Regions from separate parts of the Lysinibacillus sp. UBA5990 genome, predicted to be linked through region 4. Evidence: riboswitches for the same ligand, from Rfam matches in the RefSeq annotation. Region 4 holds a riboswitch; each other region holds the start of a gene.

The links. A riboswitch is a leader RNA that binds a small molecule or an ion and turns the genes downstream of it on or off. The one in region 4 is predicted to bind S-adenosylmethionine.
Region 1: another riboswitch for S-adenosylmethionine. It lies ahead of B3D94_RS12150 (bifunctional homocysteine S-methyltransferase/methylenetetrahydrofolate reductase); the one in region 4 lies ahead of B3D94_RS01855 (cyclase family protein).
Region 2: another riboswitch for S-adenosylmethionine. It lies ahead of B3D94_RS16095 (YezD family protein); the one in region 4 lies ahead of B3D94_RS01855 (cyclase family protein).
Region 3: another riboswitch for S-adenosylmethionine. It lies ahead of B3D94_RS07245 (O-acetylhomoserine aminocarboxypropyltransferase/cysteine synthase family protein); the one in region 4 lies ahead of B3D94_RS01855 (cyclase family protein).

What each region holds. Positions count from the first base shown of each region.
Region 1 covers NZ_DJAY01000014.1:31,394-35,250, reverse strand. Annotated here, with positions in the region: gene B3D94_RS12155 (protoporphyrinogen oxidase) at 180-1,574, shown strand; SAM riboswitch class I at 1,677-1,776, shown strand; gene B3D94_RS12150 (bifunctional homocysteine S-methyltransferase/methylenetetrahydrofolate reductase) at 1,866-3,713, shown strand; gene metH (methionine synthase) at 3,706-3,857, shown strand, end outside.
Region 2 covers NZ_DJAY01000015.1:741,902-745,758, forward strand. Annotated here, with positions in the region: gene B3D94_RS16080 (phosphopantothenoylcysteine decarboxylase) at 1-407, shown strand, start outside; gene B3D94_RS16085 (TetR/AcrR family transcriptional regulator) at 507-1,112, shown strand; gene B3D94_RS16090 (DUF418 domain-containing protein) at 1,096-2,190, shown strand; SAM riboswitch class I at 2,361-2,455, shown strand; gene B3D94_RS16095 (YezD family protein) at 2,525-2,680, shown strand; gene B3D94_RS16100 (flavin reductase family protein) at 2,764-3,249, opposite strand; gene B3D94_RS16105 (VOC family protein) at 3,408-3,857, shown strand, end outside.
Region 3 covers NZ_DJAY01000010.1:110,902-114,758, reverse strand. Annotated here, with positions in the region: gene B3D94_RS07250 (hypothetical protein) at 1-369, opposite strand, end outside; gene B3D94_RS07245 (O-acetylhomoserine aminocarboxypropyltransferase/cysteine synthase family protein) at 696-2,000, opposite strand; SAM riboswitch class I at 2,117-2,230, opposite strand; gene B3D94_RS07240 (glycerol-3-phosphate acyltransferase) at 2,386-3,018, shown strand; gene B3D94_RS07235 (DASS family sodium-coupled anion symporter) at 3,220-3,857, shown strand, end outside.
Region 4 covers NZ_DJAY01000003.1:85,189-89,045, forward strand. Annotated here, with positions in the region: gene B3D94_RS01845 (Cof-type HAD-IIB family hydrolase) at 1-171, shown strand, start outside; partial or broken gene B3D94_RS01850 (DedA family protein) at 260-855, shown strand; gene B3D94_RS01855 (cyclase family protein) at 884-1,621, opposite strand; SAM riboswitch class I at 1,710-1,816, opposite strand; gene B3D94_RS01860 (hypothetical protein) at 1,915-2,316, opposite strand; gene B3D94_RS01865 (helix-turn-helix domain-containing protein) at 2,474-3,857, opposite strand, start outside.

The sequences.
Region 1 (3,857 bases), on a different contig from region 4:
CTATATTAAACACTATAGTACTCATTATAATGTGTGTTTAGTAAGCATAATTTTTAGAGTTAGAGTTATCTCACGGTCGAGATAGCTCTATTTTTGCTAAATTTGTAAAGGGTTTAACGTAATTTTCAATGAAAATAAGTTTATACTGTAGACAGAACTAAAAATAGGGGCGGTTTACTATGAAAACAGTTGTTGTATTAGGTGGCGGTATTACTGGGTTATGCACAATGCATTATCTACAGCGTCAAGTGAAGGAAAAAAATTTAGATGTTCAGCTAGTGCTCGTAGAAAAAAATACATATTTAGGTGGCAAATTATGCTCAGCCTATGAACAAGGTTTTATTATGGAAACTGGTGCTGACTCTATTGTAGCTCGCCATAAAGGTGTAATGGAGCTAGTGCAAGAGCTAGACTTTGAAGATCATCTCGTTTACAACGAAACAGGTATATCCTATATTTATACAAATAACGAGTTGCACGCCATTCCAGCGGATTCTACTTTCGGTATACCTATGAGTGTGGCATCTCTTGAGGAAAGCACACTTATCTCTGATCAGGCCAAACAAGAAGCTTTAAAAGATTTAACGTTACCCAATGCAGGTTTTACAAAAGAAAGCTCGATAGGGGAATTTTTAACTTATTATCTTGGCGAAGAGCTAGTAGAAAATCAAATTGCACCTGTTCTAGCAGGTGTCTATTCTGGTGATTTACATCAACTTTCTATTGCCTCCACTTTACCGTATTTAATTGACTATAAAAATGACTATGGAAGTATCATAAAAGGTTTTGATGCGAATCGTGAGCAATTTGTTAAAGCTGCTAATAAAAAATTTATTTCATTTCAAAATGGATTATCCTCTTTAATTGAGCGATTAGAACAGACATTAACAGAGGTAGATATCATTAAAGGGGTAGCCACAAATCATGTCCAAAAAATGGGGAACCAATATTTGCTTTCCCTAGCAAATGGACAAAACATTGAGGCAGATTATGTTGTTCTAGCGCTACCGAATGAAGCGGTTCAAAGTATATTGCAGGATGACTCCTTAACACATTATTTTGATCAGTTTACTACAGCATCAGCCATTACTATTTATCTAGGCTTTGATGTGCCTGATGCAAACTTACCTGCGGATGGAACAGGCTATATTGTATCGCATAATTCTGATGTCACTTGTAATGCAGCAACTTGGACGAGTCGCAAGTGGAAGCATACATCGAAAAACAATCAGCTACTTGTTCGCCTATTCTATAAGAGTATTAATCCGGCGTATGAGCAGTTACGTAAAATGAATGACGACGAATTGGCAGCCGTCGCATTAGAAGATGTTCGCAAAAGCCTAGGAATTGATGAAAAGCCAACCGTTGTGAATGTCACAAAGTGGATTGATCAAATGCCTAAATATGACTTAGCTCACCGGGAAGCGCTGCAAGGCTTACTATTAGAGCTGAATGAAAACTATCCGAATTTATCGATAGCGGGTTGCTCTTATTTTGGAGTAGGTATCGGCGCTTGCATTCAAAATGGGAAAAAAATTGGTGAAGAGCTTGCGGAAGAACTATCCAACTTCTAAGTTTTTAAACGAAAAATTTCTTTGTTATGTGAAATAGTCTTGACTCATTCGTCTGTAAACGATATGATTCTTTTAATTATTTAAAAAATTCATACTTAATAATTCTTATCAAGAGAAGCAGAGGGACTGGCCCATTGAAGCTTCAGCAACCAACTTTTTGTCAGGTGCTAAATCCAGAAGACCGTTGAGTCGAAGATGAGAAGGAACAATAATGATGAGTCGTTAAAGCCTTCTTTTTATATAAAAGAAGGCTTTTTATTATACAGAAATAGAGGAAGAGAGGCTAGTTTTATGGGATTGCTTGAAAGATTAAAAACACATGTATTGACGGCAGACGGTGCAATAGGCACAGTGTTGTATGGCTATGGATTGGAGTATTGTCATGAGGAAATGAATGTTCAGAGACCTGAATTAATTGAAAAGATTCATAGAGAATATATCGCAGCTGGTGCTGATATTATTCAAACGAATACGTACGGTGCCAATGCCATTAAATTAGCTCGCTATGGATTAGAATCAAGTGTCCAACAATTTAATGAAGCAGCTATTACTATTGCCAAGCGAGCTGCAGCAGATGGCAGTCAATTTGTTTTAGGAACAATTGGTGGAATTCGTGGCATTCGTAAAAGCGATGCAACTTTAGATGACATATTAGCGACCGTTGAAGAACAGGCGAGTGTGTTACTTGCAGGAAATCCTGATGGCCTTTTACTCGAAACTTATTATGATTTTGAAGAATTAACAGCGACTTTAAAAATGCTACGCACCAAAACTAATATACCGATAATTGCTCAAGTATCTATGCATGAGCCTGGTGTTCTACAAAATGGTATGTCTTTAAATCATGCGCTACATGAGTTAGAGATTCTTGGTGCAGATATTGTTGGTGTCAATTGCCGTCTAGGTCCATATCATACGATTCAAGCGTTTGAGGGTGTAGAACTTCCGGAAAAGGCATTTATGTCAGCCTATCCAAATGCTTCGCTATTAGATTTAGAGGACGGGCGTGTTGTTTATGAGTCGGAGGCTGATTATTTTGGTCGCGCTGCTGTTGAACTGCGTGATCAGGGTGTTCGCCTAATTGGGGGTTGTTGTGGTACGACACCAAAGCATATTGCAGCTGCAAAGAAGTATTTAGAAGAGCTATCACCAGTTAGTGAAAAGCATGCGAAGCCTGCAAAGATTGAGATTGTTCGTGATGCCGAGCCAGCTAAATTTGAACCACTTCATGAAAAAGTAAAGCGTGAACGCTCGGTCATCGTAGAGTTGGATACACCTAGACACTTAGAAATAGAAGGATTTCTTGAAGGGGCCAAACAACTATATGAGGCAGGTGCCGATGTAGTTATGATGGCAGACAATTCATTGGCATCTCCACGTATTAGCAATATTGCAATGGGGGCCTTATTGAAGAGTAATAATGGCGTACGCCCCTTGACACATATTACCTGTCGAGATCGTAATTTAATTGGTCTGCAATCGCATTTAATGGGGTTAAATGCCTTAGGAATTCATGATGTGCTAGCTGTTACGGGTGACCCAACGAAAGTTGGAGATTTTCCTGGTGCCACTAGCGTATACGATGTCTCCTCTATGGAGCTTATCCAACTAATTAAGCAATTAAATGAAGGGATCTCTTTCTCAGGGAAACCACTACGGAAAAAGGCAAATTTCTCTGTGGCTGCTGCATTTAACCCAAATGTTCGTGTTTTAGATCGTGCTGTGGCACGCTTAGAAAAAAAGATTGAGCATGGGGCAGACTATTTCATTTCACAGCCTGTTTATACAAAGGAAAAAATTATAGAAATATATGAAGCAACGAAGCATTTACAAGCACCGATTTATCTTGGTATTATGCCCGTTACGAGTTATAAAAGTGCAGAGTTTTTACATCATGAGGTGCCAGGCATAAAATTATCTGAAGACGCTTTATCAAGGATGAAAGCATGTGGTGAAGATAAGGAACGCGCCACACTTGAGGGCATTGCAATTGCCAAGGAATTAGTAGAAGTGGCTGCGCAATATTTCAACGGCATTTACCTTATTACACCATTTTTACGCTACGATGTGACATTAGAATTAATGAAATATATAGAGCAATTGGATGAACAGAAAAAAGGGGTAAGTATAAATGGCTAAGCACTTAATTGAAGAACAACTTGATAAACGAATACTAATTCTTGATGGCGCAATGGGAACAATGCTGCAAAATGAAAATTTATCAGCAGATGATTTTGGAGGGGAGGACCTAGATGGTTGTAATGAAAATCTAGTGCTTACTAG
Region 2 (3,857 bases), on a different contig from region 4:
TTGATATCGTTATTATGGCTGCGGCTGGCTCCGATTGGGTCATTGATAAAGTATATGATCAATCAGGGAACTTGATGGAGGAAGCGGGGAAAATGCCTTCCGATGAGCCACCTATTATTCATTTTAAAAAGGCGCCAAAAGTCTTAGGGCAAATTAAGGGCTGGCAGCCAAATGTAACGTTAGTAGGGTTTAAGCTAGAAGCGACCGATGACGAGGAGTTTTTATTAGCACGTGCACGACTGCGAATGGAAACAGCTCATGCTCAATTGATGGTGGCAAATAGCTCTCAATCTTTATATGGCGGGGACGAGCCCCATTGGATTGTACCTGCTGATGGACAGCCTATGAAAGTAATGGGCAAGCAAAAAACAGCCGAAGCTTTAATGATGTATTTACAACATCAATAAATATGAACTGTGTAGAGAAATAGTTCTACACAGTTTTTTCTTGTCTAAAAGTTAAGTATCATTTAATATTTACTTAACGGTCGGTAAAAAAGGAGGGTTATGATGGGGAATAAAGAACAAACTTTTCAAAAGATCATAGAAGTTGCTTATGTGATGTTTGCAGAAAAAGGGTTTGAAAAAACTAGCTTAGCCATGATAGCTGCAGAGGTTGGTATATCAAAACCAGCCATTTATTATTATTTTCAATCAAAGGATCAATTAATCGCCTACTTATTTGATGAACTGTATAAAGTAATTGAACAGGATGTCGCTGTGGATTATAAAGAGCTTTCTCCTGTTAATTTCAAGGAGGAATTACTCGAGCTGGGCTATAAGTCTATTGAGGCGCAGGGCAAGGATCCTTATTTTAATAAAATATTTAACCAATATGTACTTTTAGCAGCTCGCGATGAAAGCTATAAGAAACAATTAGTAGAGCTAGAAACAAGCTTTTTAACAAGCTTTGTTGAAGTCCTACAATGGGGCGTGCGGCTAGGAGTTCTAGAGGATACTCCCAATATAGAAGCAAAGGCACAGATGCTAGCCTTGGTCTATGATAATATCGGTAATTTCATGTTAACAGGTAACCAATTGAACTATAGAGCTATTTGGAAGGAGGCTGTACATAGCGTTATCCAAGGGGGCAAAGATGACAAAAAGAAATGATGATCGGCGCATTGAAGGTCTTGATTTTGCAAGAGCTCTCGCTATGCTTGGTATGTTTATTGTCAATTTTGGTGTCGTAACGGGTTCTACAACGAATGGTTCAACATGGTTGATTGCTTTACAAAATATGTTTGAGGGGCGTGCCTCGGCCGTATTTGTCATGCTAGCAGGAATAGGGACAGCTTTAATGACTCGTCACGCTAGAGAGACTAAGGACCCAATGCTTCTTCGCGAGAATCGACTTACTTTGTGGAAGAGGTCATTTTTGTTATTCGTGATAGGGATAGTACTATATGCGGTCGGTTGGACAGGAGATATATTACATTATTATGGCGTGTATATGTTTGTTGCCGCATGTTTGATTGCCCAATCTAAGAAATGGATGATGTTCATAATCGGTGTCATCCTCATCCTTTCACAATGGCTTCAAATTCAATTTAATTACCTTGCTGGTTGGCATCCAACATATATATTACTAGAGTATCTGGATTTTTGGACACCAGCAGGATTTATAAGAAATTTGATGTTTAATGGCTATCACCCACTATTCCCCTGGGTTTGTTTCTTTCTGATGGGCATGTTAATCGGCACATTTGATTTAACAAATCGTACATTAAGAAAAATCCTATTTGTGACTGGTTTATTGCTAGTCATAATGACGGAGACTTTTTCAACGATATTTATTAAGATGACAACGATCCATTTATTAGATGTAGAGAGTGCATTGTATTTATTTGATACGGGACCGATTCCCCCGAATATGATGTATGTTCTATCTAATTCGGCTTCAGCTATTGTCCTTATCGTAGGCTCCATCTATCTTGTTGAGACATCTAAAAATAAAGTGATTGAAGCTTTGATCTTAACGGGACAAATGTCTTTAACGCATTATGTTGGCCATGTTTTTATTGGGATTGGAATATTAATTGTTTGCCAAAAGTTGGAGAATCAAACGCTTGCTTTTTCCATGCTATACGCCTGCTGTTACTTTTTAGGATGTGTGTTTGTTTCTGTATGGTGGAGAGCTAAACATCGTCGAGGTCCTCTTGAATTCATGATGAGGAAATGGAGTTCGTAATAAATTAATGGATAGCCATCTATTTCTCACTGATTAGGCATAAAATACTTTAGATATAGATAGTTTTCTAATCAAAAATAATCATTACAAAGTATTCAGCTAGGTTTTCTAATATTTTATATTGACAATCGTATAACAGAATTATAGAATTATTTTCAAGAAACGCAGTACTCTTATCAAGATAGGTGGAGGGACTTGGCCCAATGAAGCCACGGCAACCGAAAAATAGGTGCCAATTCCAACAGATGTATCTGAGAGATAGGAGGGGCTATCAATCAGCTTGATGCATTGGCCTCTTTTGTACAACAAGGATGATAAAGAAGGGGTGTATCGTATGGCTCAGTCGGCAAAGGTAGAAGATAAGAAATTAGAGGCTATTGCAAAGGCCATTCAAAATCTTGAATTTGGTGAAGTGCATATTACGATTCAGGATGGTGTAATTGTTCAAATTAATAGGCTTGAAAAGCAGAGATTTCCTCAGAAGAAATAAATGATCATTTCAGTTGAACGATGTGAAAAGGCCACCAATAAGCATGATTTCCGTTGCTTACAAGTGGCCCTTTTTTTATGGCATTAGCTATAAAAGCTTTTTGGAATCTGACCGATATGACGGCGATGATAGAGAAGCGGTTCCTTTTGAGTATTAGTAATATCTAGCACTTGCCCAATAAAAATAGTGTGATCACCTGCATCTATTTGCTGAAATGATTTACATTGTAAAATAGCTGCTGTATCATGTAAAATCGGTAGCCCTAAAGAAGAAGTAGACCATTTTGCTTGAGCAAAGCGATCCGGGACTTTACTTGCAAATAATGTACATAAATGCTCTTGATCACTCGCTAACATATTAACAGCGAATTTTTCCGCACTCATAAAGTAAGGATAGAGCTGAGATTTTTTATCGAGTGACCATAAAATAAGTAGTGGGTCAATGGAAACAGATGCAAAAGAATTGACTGTTAAGCCAATAGGATTCGTTTCATGACATGCTGTAACAACCGTTACACCTGTAGGATAGTTACCTAATGCCAATTTAAAAGCAGCTACATGATCTGTCATTCAAATCACCTCTTTATAGTTAGTAATAAATTAGTTAACGGAGTTAGTAGGTAAATTGCACTTTTTTTCATACCATATAGTAACTCCTTTTCTTAAGTAAATATTAAATCAATTACACATCCAGGTAAAGCTAATGGGGGAAAGAAAGGGGAATTGCCATGACTTTATATTTTGATCATCTGGTACATCAAGTAGAATTACCGGAAAATATAAAGGTTTTCTTCAATAAACGAAATGTCCATACAGTGAACGGTGGTCAACACACGATGTGGGGGACTTACAATACGCTAAGCTATTTTGGCTTAAGCTATATTGAACAAATCGCTATTTATGATCGTGATTTATTTGAGCAAGCGGCCCTGTACCCATATTCCCTACATTATACGTTTAAACGTGATCATGAGCGCCAAGGATTTTCACGAATTGCCTTGCGCACTAAAAATATTGAAGACGAGGGTCAACGATTGCGTGCATTGGGCTATGAAGTATATGGTCCGGATGCTTGTAGCCGCACAAGACCAGACGGCACGATAATTGAATGGAAGCTATTGCATTTTGGCATGTCTGGCCTTTCAGTGGATTTTCCATTCTTAATTGAATGGGCAGAT
Region 3 (3,857 bases), on a different contig from region 4:
CAATTGAAAACGATATTGTGTTAAAGCTTGTTGAACAATACTAATTTCTTCTTCTGTAAAATTTGGTATTGCATACGTACGTTCTACTAATTGAAATGTACCATATTTCAAATAAAATTCTGTTGCTGGAAGCTGTATGTGGCTCACACCATACTTCTCATATGTCTCATAAACTTCCTTAACCATATAGCCATTATCATTTGCGCAAACCTGTTCCTGATACGCTGAATGACCGAAAATTTGCTGCCATTTATGTTCCACTAATGTAAGGATGTGTTGAATGGATTGATTGTTAACAAATACACGACCTTCATTTAGTTCATAAATTAGATAAGATGCAATGTTTTGCGCACTATAGAGATTACCCATTTTAAACACTCCTTTATCATTAGTTTTTTGAAGAGTAGCCACTGGCTATGTAACTACTCTCCTATCTATTCAAAAGTGGGGGAGCACTTATGAAAACATTTACCTTTTCAACAAGGTTTTTCCGTACACTTAACTTAATTCCAAGTATATAACAAGGTTTTATTAAAGTCAATAATACATATGAAATTACTCGGTATTATTTTTTAAAAGGTTCTGATAATTACCGGATGAGACAGTTGGTTAATGTAGCAACGTTTGACGTATACCAAATGAGGCTATTCGAATGAGAAAATACGTAAACGCTACAACATTCGCCTGTCATTCTATTAAGCTTCTACTGTTTGTTCTGTTGTTGCTGTTGCCTGAGTAATAGCCTGCTCTAAATCTGCAATGATGTCCTCCACTGCCTCTAAACCGATTGATAAGCGAATGAGCGATTCGGTTACGCCAGCTTGTATTAGTTCATCTGCGGATAATTGTTGGTGTGTAGTAGATGCTGGATGGATAATTAGCGACTTAGCATCCCCTACATTTGCCACATGTGAAAACAGCTTTACATGATCAATAAGCTTTCGACCTGCTTCACGTCCACCTTTAATGCCAAATGTAAGCACTGAACCGAAGCCATTTTTTAAATACTTTTTCGCCAACTCATGTGTTGGAAAATCTTCTAGGCCATTATAATTTACATATTCCACAGATGGGTGGTTACGTAAATATTCAGCCACAGCTAAAGCATTTTCATTGTGTTTAGGGATACGCAAATGAAGCGTCTCTAAACCTTGTAATAGATTGAAAGCTGCATCTGCACTTAATGTTGGTCCAAAATCACGTAACAACTGTACACGCAGCTTTGTAGCAAAAGCTGCAGAAGCTGTATCGATTCCATAGCGTAAACCATGGTAAGAAGCATCCGGCTCTGTAAAGCCTGGGAATCGCCCACTAGTCCAATCAAACTTACCAGCGTCTACAACAACACCACCTAAAGTTGTCCCATGACCACCTATCCATTTCGTTGCTGAATGAACTACCACATCCGCACCGTAGTCAATTGGTGTAGAACCATAAGGAGAAGCAAATGTACTATCGATAATTAATGGTAAGCTGTTGTCATGTGCAATCTTAGCTACAGCTTCAATATCTAAAACCTTTAAGCTAGGATTACCGTAAACTTCAGCGAAGACAGCTTTTGTTTTATCGGTAATGGCAGCCTTAAAATTCTCTGGGTTTGTTTCATCTACAAAAATCGTTTTAATACCATAGTTTGGTAATGTATTAGCGAATAAATTATACGTACCACCATATAAAGAACTAGCAGCTACAATTTCATCTCCTGCTCCAGCTAGATTTAAAATAGAAAATGCAATAGCTGCTGCACCAGATGAAAGTGCTACTGCTGCTGTTCCACCTTCTAATAAAGCCACACGCTTTTCAAAAACATCCACTGTCGGATTCGTAATTCGCGTGTAAATGTTCCCCGCCTCCTCTAAAGCAAAAAGACGTTGCGCATGAGCAGTGTCTTTAAAAACGAAAGCAGTTGAACGGTAGACAGGAACTGTTCTAGAACCCGTCACAGGGTCTGGCTCTTGACCACCATGTAACAGTAATGTTTCTGGTTTAAAATTTGTCATTGTGTACCTCCATTTGGTTATTTTTTTACGATGGTACCGGAGATGAGGAGGATTTTTCTGTAGAAAACAAAAACCCTCTTCAGCTAAGAAGAGGGTTGCGGTTGCAAGTTTTCCTCCCCTTATCTGCCAGATCCAAGTAAGAATCTGTAGGAATTAGCACCTTAGTAAGTTCATCACCTACTGGTTGCCGGGCATCATAGGGCCTATCCCTCCGCCGCTCTTGATAAGAGTATGAGATTCAATTTCCATCGTTGTTACAAAGTATAAGCATAGAGTTTTTTTCTGTCAACATCTAAATTTTATTTTTTCCGAAACTTCTGTCTGCTCTTTTACGTAGTAAGAACGCATACACTATTTTAGAAAAAAATTTGAAAGGAGTATTTTTATGGTAAAAGCCGTGATCTGTTTTCTAGTTGTCGGCTATTTGATTGGCTGTATTCACGGTTCTAAGGTGGCACAATTTTTATCCGGGGTTGATTTAAAAAAAGCTGGTCATGGCAATGCTGGTGCCTCTAATGCTACGCTTTCACTCGGCTGGAAATATGGCGTTTTAGTAGCTCTTATCGATATTGGCAAAGGCGTCGCAGCCATCGTCGGTGCACATTTTTATTTAGCAGATGCAACACATTTAACAGCAGAACAAACATGGCTCCTCACCTACTTGTTAGCTGCAGGGGTTATTTTGGGGCATAATTTCCCTTTTTATATGGGCTTCAATGGTGGAAAAGGGACTGCCTCTATCATTGGAATTTTACTTGCGGTTGATTGGAAGATTGGTTTATTTGCACTTATTCTTTTTGTTATTTTATCTTTTGCAACGAACTATTTAATTGTTGGGGTATTAGAATTTTACCTCGTTTTTTGTACAGCTACTTATTTATGGATTCCTGGGCTAGGTCCGATTATTATTGCCATTCTACTTTTTGGTATTGCTATTATTTTGCACATTGAAAATATTCAACGTTTAATCAATGGAACCGAGCCTAAAGTTACTGCTGCCTTCAAGAAAAAGAAATAATATTTTTTAGGAGGTATTTGTATTTTTTATGACCACAAATTATCTCTTTAATTACTATTAAAGCTGTAAAACAGACATATTTCGCTTCCTTTCATTCTATACAATAAACGGATGAATTCTTATCTTAAGAAAACATTATATTGACCGATGTTATGGATAATAACTGTCATTTTTATGTAGACGTAGAAGGGATGAGAAAATATGTCTTCACCTAAACAAGCAACAATGAAGCGTAATTTAAAGCCTTTATGGATTGGGTTGGCTTTTGCTTTATTAATTATCATTATTTTTTTACCTAATAACGGTGAGCTACCTGTAGCTGGGCAGCGCGCTTTAGCCATTTTAGCTTTCGCGGTTATCCTGTGGGTAACAGAAGCCGTTTCATATCCTGTTAGCTCTGCAATGATTATTGCACTCGTCACTGTTTTACTAGGACTTGCACCATCCATGGATGACCCAACAACACAACTAGGTACCGCTAGCGCCTTAAAACTATCATTAAGTGGTTTTAGTAATTCTGCCGTGGCCCTAGTAGCAGCGGCTCTTTTTCTAGCAGCAGCCATGCAAATTACCAATTTGCACAAACGACTTGCTCTTTGGATTCTTTCACTTGTAGGAACAAAAACAAAAGCCATTGTTTTCGGTGCTATATTAGTTTCAATTGCCCTTGCATTTTTTGTTCCTTCGGCTACTGCACGTGCTGGCGCAGTAGTCCCTATTCTTCTTGGGATGGTTGCAGCATTCGGTTTACCACGTGATAGTCGACTTGCTGCTTTACTCGTTATTACTTCTGTACAAGCCGTCTCCATTTGGAATATCGGTATTAAAACTGCGGCAGC
Region 4 (3,857 bases):
GCAATTGCTTTTGGAGATGGAGAGAATGATATAGATATGCTAGAGCAGGTTGGCCTCGGAGTTGCCATGGGAAATGGTAGCCAAGCTCTAAAAAATGCTGCAGATTTTGTTACAAAGAAATCCATTGAAGGTGGCATAGATTTTGCTTTACGTCAGTTACACATTATTTAACGATATATAAGGTAGTAAAGTGGATGCTTGAGAAACTCTTTGGATGATGGTTATGAATGTATAGAACAATGTGTTAGGTGGTTGGATAATGGCACAGCATGTGCAATCTCTAATTGAACATTACGGGTATTTTGGCATCATTGTGATCCTAATTGGAGGCATTGTTGGGTTGCCACTTCCTGATGAAGTATTTTTAACATATGTAGGTTATAGTGTTTATCGAGAAAGTCTTGAACATATCCAAGCGTTAGTAAGCGCTCTGATTGGCGCAATGGGAGGTATTACGTTAAGCTACTATATCGGCCGCCGATTTGGTTTACCGCTCTTGCAGAAATATGGGCCAAAGATTCATATAACTGAGCAAAAAATTGATTTTACTAAAAAATGTTTAAGAAAGTGGGCCCTTTTTTATTAATCGTTGGCTATTTTATTCCAGGTGTACGCCATCTGACAGCCTACATTGCGGCTATTAATAATTATCCATATAAGAAATTCGCTTTCTTTGCTTATACAGGAGCATTTATATGGACTTTCACATTTATAACATTAGGAAAAGTATTGGGGGAGAAGTGGCGTTTTGTTGGCTACTATTTGTCCCATTACAGTATTTATGTCATCTTATTGTTTGTCCTTGTCATGTTAATGGTTTATTATCTATTAAAAAAAAGAAACGTACAAAAGTAAAGTCGGTATGATTCATACCGACTTTTTGTTATGGCAAAATGGCAAATGATCGTACGGGGAATCCAGATGCTTTTTCAGGCTTAGGTACAATATTAAAAATAATAGCCCCTTTTGGAGGAAGCTTGTCCAAATTAGTCATAAGCTCAATTTGATAAGTGTCTTGATCAAGGACAAAATATTCTCCATCCAATTTGCCGCTTTGACGAAAATCAGTAGCAGAATCGGTATCAAAAGTTTCGTGACCGATTGCACTTACTTTACGTTCCTTAAATAAAAATTGTAATGTCTCCAAGCCCCAACCCGGAATATGATTATGGCCATCCACATCTTTATTACTGAAGGCTTCTTTATCGGGCCAACGCTTACTCCAATCTGTTCGCATTGCCACAAAAGTACCTTCTTCTATTTGTCCATATTGTGCCTCGAATTCTAGAATATCTTGTACACTGAGCGTAAAGTCATGATTACTAGTAGCCTCTTGTGATTTATTAATAACGATAAGCGGGAGAACGAGCTCCTTAAGCTCTAGTTCATCTAGAAAACGAGTATCTCTTACAAAGTGAATAGGTGGGTCAATGTGTGTTCCATATTGTCCGGGGAAAGTAAACTGCTGTGCGAAAAACCCATCATCATGAGAGAATAATGTTTCAAATTTAGCATCTTCAAACATGAAAAAATGAGGTGAATTTGGGCCGAAGGTATGTGTCAAATCGACCCATTGTTTTGATTTTAGTAAGTGCAATGCTTGTAAAAGTTCGTTAGACATTTAATTTCCTGCTTCCTAAAAGTAATGGTAAATAAAAAAGAGTCCTCTATAGAAGAGGACTCCCGGAATCAAACATGGGTAGTTCGCCTTCTCATCTTTCAGGCTTAGATTTTGCCAGAAGGAATTAGCACCATACTGATTGAGCTGGTTGCTGAGACTTCATCGGGCCGATCCCTCCGTCTCTCTTGATAAGAAATAGAATATAAGAATTTTCAGAAATAATATTACGATTACTTTAGCATATATTTTTATAGTTTACAACTTTGATAGGATTACAGGGTTAAAAATTTTATTTACCAATTCAAAATTAACGTTACTCTACAGCAACCACTATCCATGAGCTGTATTCTAAAATTGTCTGGTGTATAGTTGGTTTCGAATTTTGTAGTGATGCCTGTGGATGTAATCAATTTTTCGACCTCTGTTTTATTTGAAAGTTGTGCAGCATTTTTTAAATCATGCGCAAATTGTTGAGAACTATCAATTTTATCCGTAAGTAATTGCGCTTGCTGCATAATCGCCTTTATCCGCGTAGCTGAAGATATTAGTTTTTGTGTATTTACAGGGGGAAAGGGACTATTACTGGTCGGCATTGCTAAATGTTGAGAAAAAGGTCTAGCTGCAAGGTGATGGGCTGTCGACGGTATTGGGTAATGGTAGGGGTGAACAAAATACGGATAAGGATTATAATACAATTCAGTTCCTCCTATCCAAAAGCTGATATCTTATCTTATGTATCATGATCTTTTTAGGTGTTTGGATAAAAATATTCCTGTACAGGGTGTAAAATATAATATGTTAAATGACATGCTAAACAAAAAAGGAAACCATGGCGTGCTTCCTTTTTGTACTTTAACCAAGAACATTTAAAACATCATCTATTTTTTTGCTATGTGATAGGATTCCATAATTCATCCACGTTAAAAAGTCGACCTCATAAACACAGCTAGTCTTAACTGCACTTAGGTTTTTCCACACAGAAGATTTTAAAATAGTACGCTCTTCATGTTCATAAAAGGAGTGCTGCTTGTCAAAGGTGATAAATAAATGATCAGCGTCTAGTTGTAGCAGCTGATCTAATGTCAGGTGAGCTTTACGCTGATTAAGCGGTATTTTCCATACTAATGGATGAGGCGTTAAGCCTAAGTCTCGGTATAGGATTGGCCCTGTATAACCGCATTCAGGGCCGGCATACAGCGTAATGCCAATGGCTGAAATGCGAAGAAATGCCACACTTTGCCCGTAAACGGATTTACCGAGAATTCGTCGAGCCTTTTGTACCTTATCCTCATATTCCGTGATAATATCTTGCATCATAGCGGTTTTCCCTGTTAAGTCAGCAATTTTAAATAGGGTCGATTGCCAATCCTCCCCAGGGTGGTTTAGGTGACAGATTGGGGCCAGCTTATTTAAATGTAGGCAAGTTTCCCAACGCTCTATACCAGCATCTAACATAATTAAAGTTGGTTTATAGTGAAAGAGGCGATCCACTTCTCCGTACTGTACATCAATATCGGGCACATCCTGCAAACCTAAATAGTCTTGTTTTCCCCACTTGGAATGACTGAATTGAGCAATGGGTGTAATACCTAAAGCTACAAAGAAGTCCTCTAAGAACGGTGCGAATACACGTACATTATTGCTCTTACTTCGTCGGTATTGTCCTGGGGAAATTCCTACATGCTCTTTAAAACGACGATTGAAATAATATTCGTTATTAAAGCCAATGGACTGACTAATTTCAAATACACGATCATTAGTTGTCATTAATAACTGTTTGGCTTTTTCAATACGTATACTATTTAAATAATGAAGAGGAATCTGCCCCGTAATATCTTTAAAAATACGAGAGTAACTCCATCTTGGCACATCTGCCAGCTCTGATAACTGTTCAACAGTCCAATCTCTTCCAAAGTGTTTGTGCAAATATTGGATAGATTGCTTTACAGATTGACGATCATTTTGTAGAATGGGCTTCGATTGGTTTTGTTCAAAAATAAATAGCATCAATTCTTGGAAACGAACATGCTGCTCAAAAATAGTGTGTTCATCCTTTGCTTGACGACACTGATAAATAGCCTCTAATAGTCTATTGCATTGAGAAAAGGGAAGAAGTTGTAGTTCTCTAACACTTGTAAAGAGACTATGAGGAGCATGGGATTCACTTAGATAGATCGTGTTAAATGTCAATTGGTATAAACAGAGAGGTTCATCAGCAGTGTGAATTTCGACATGG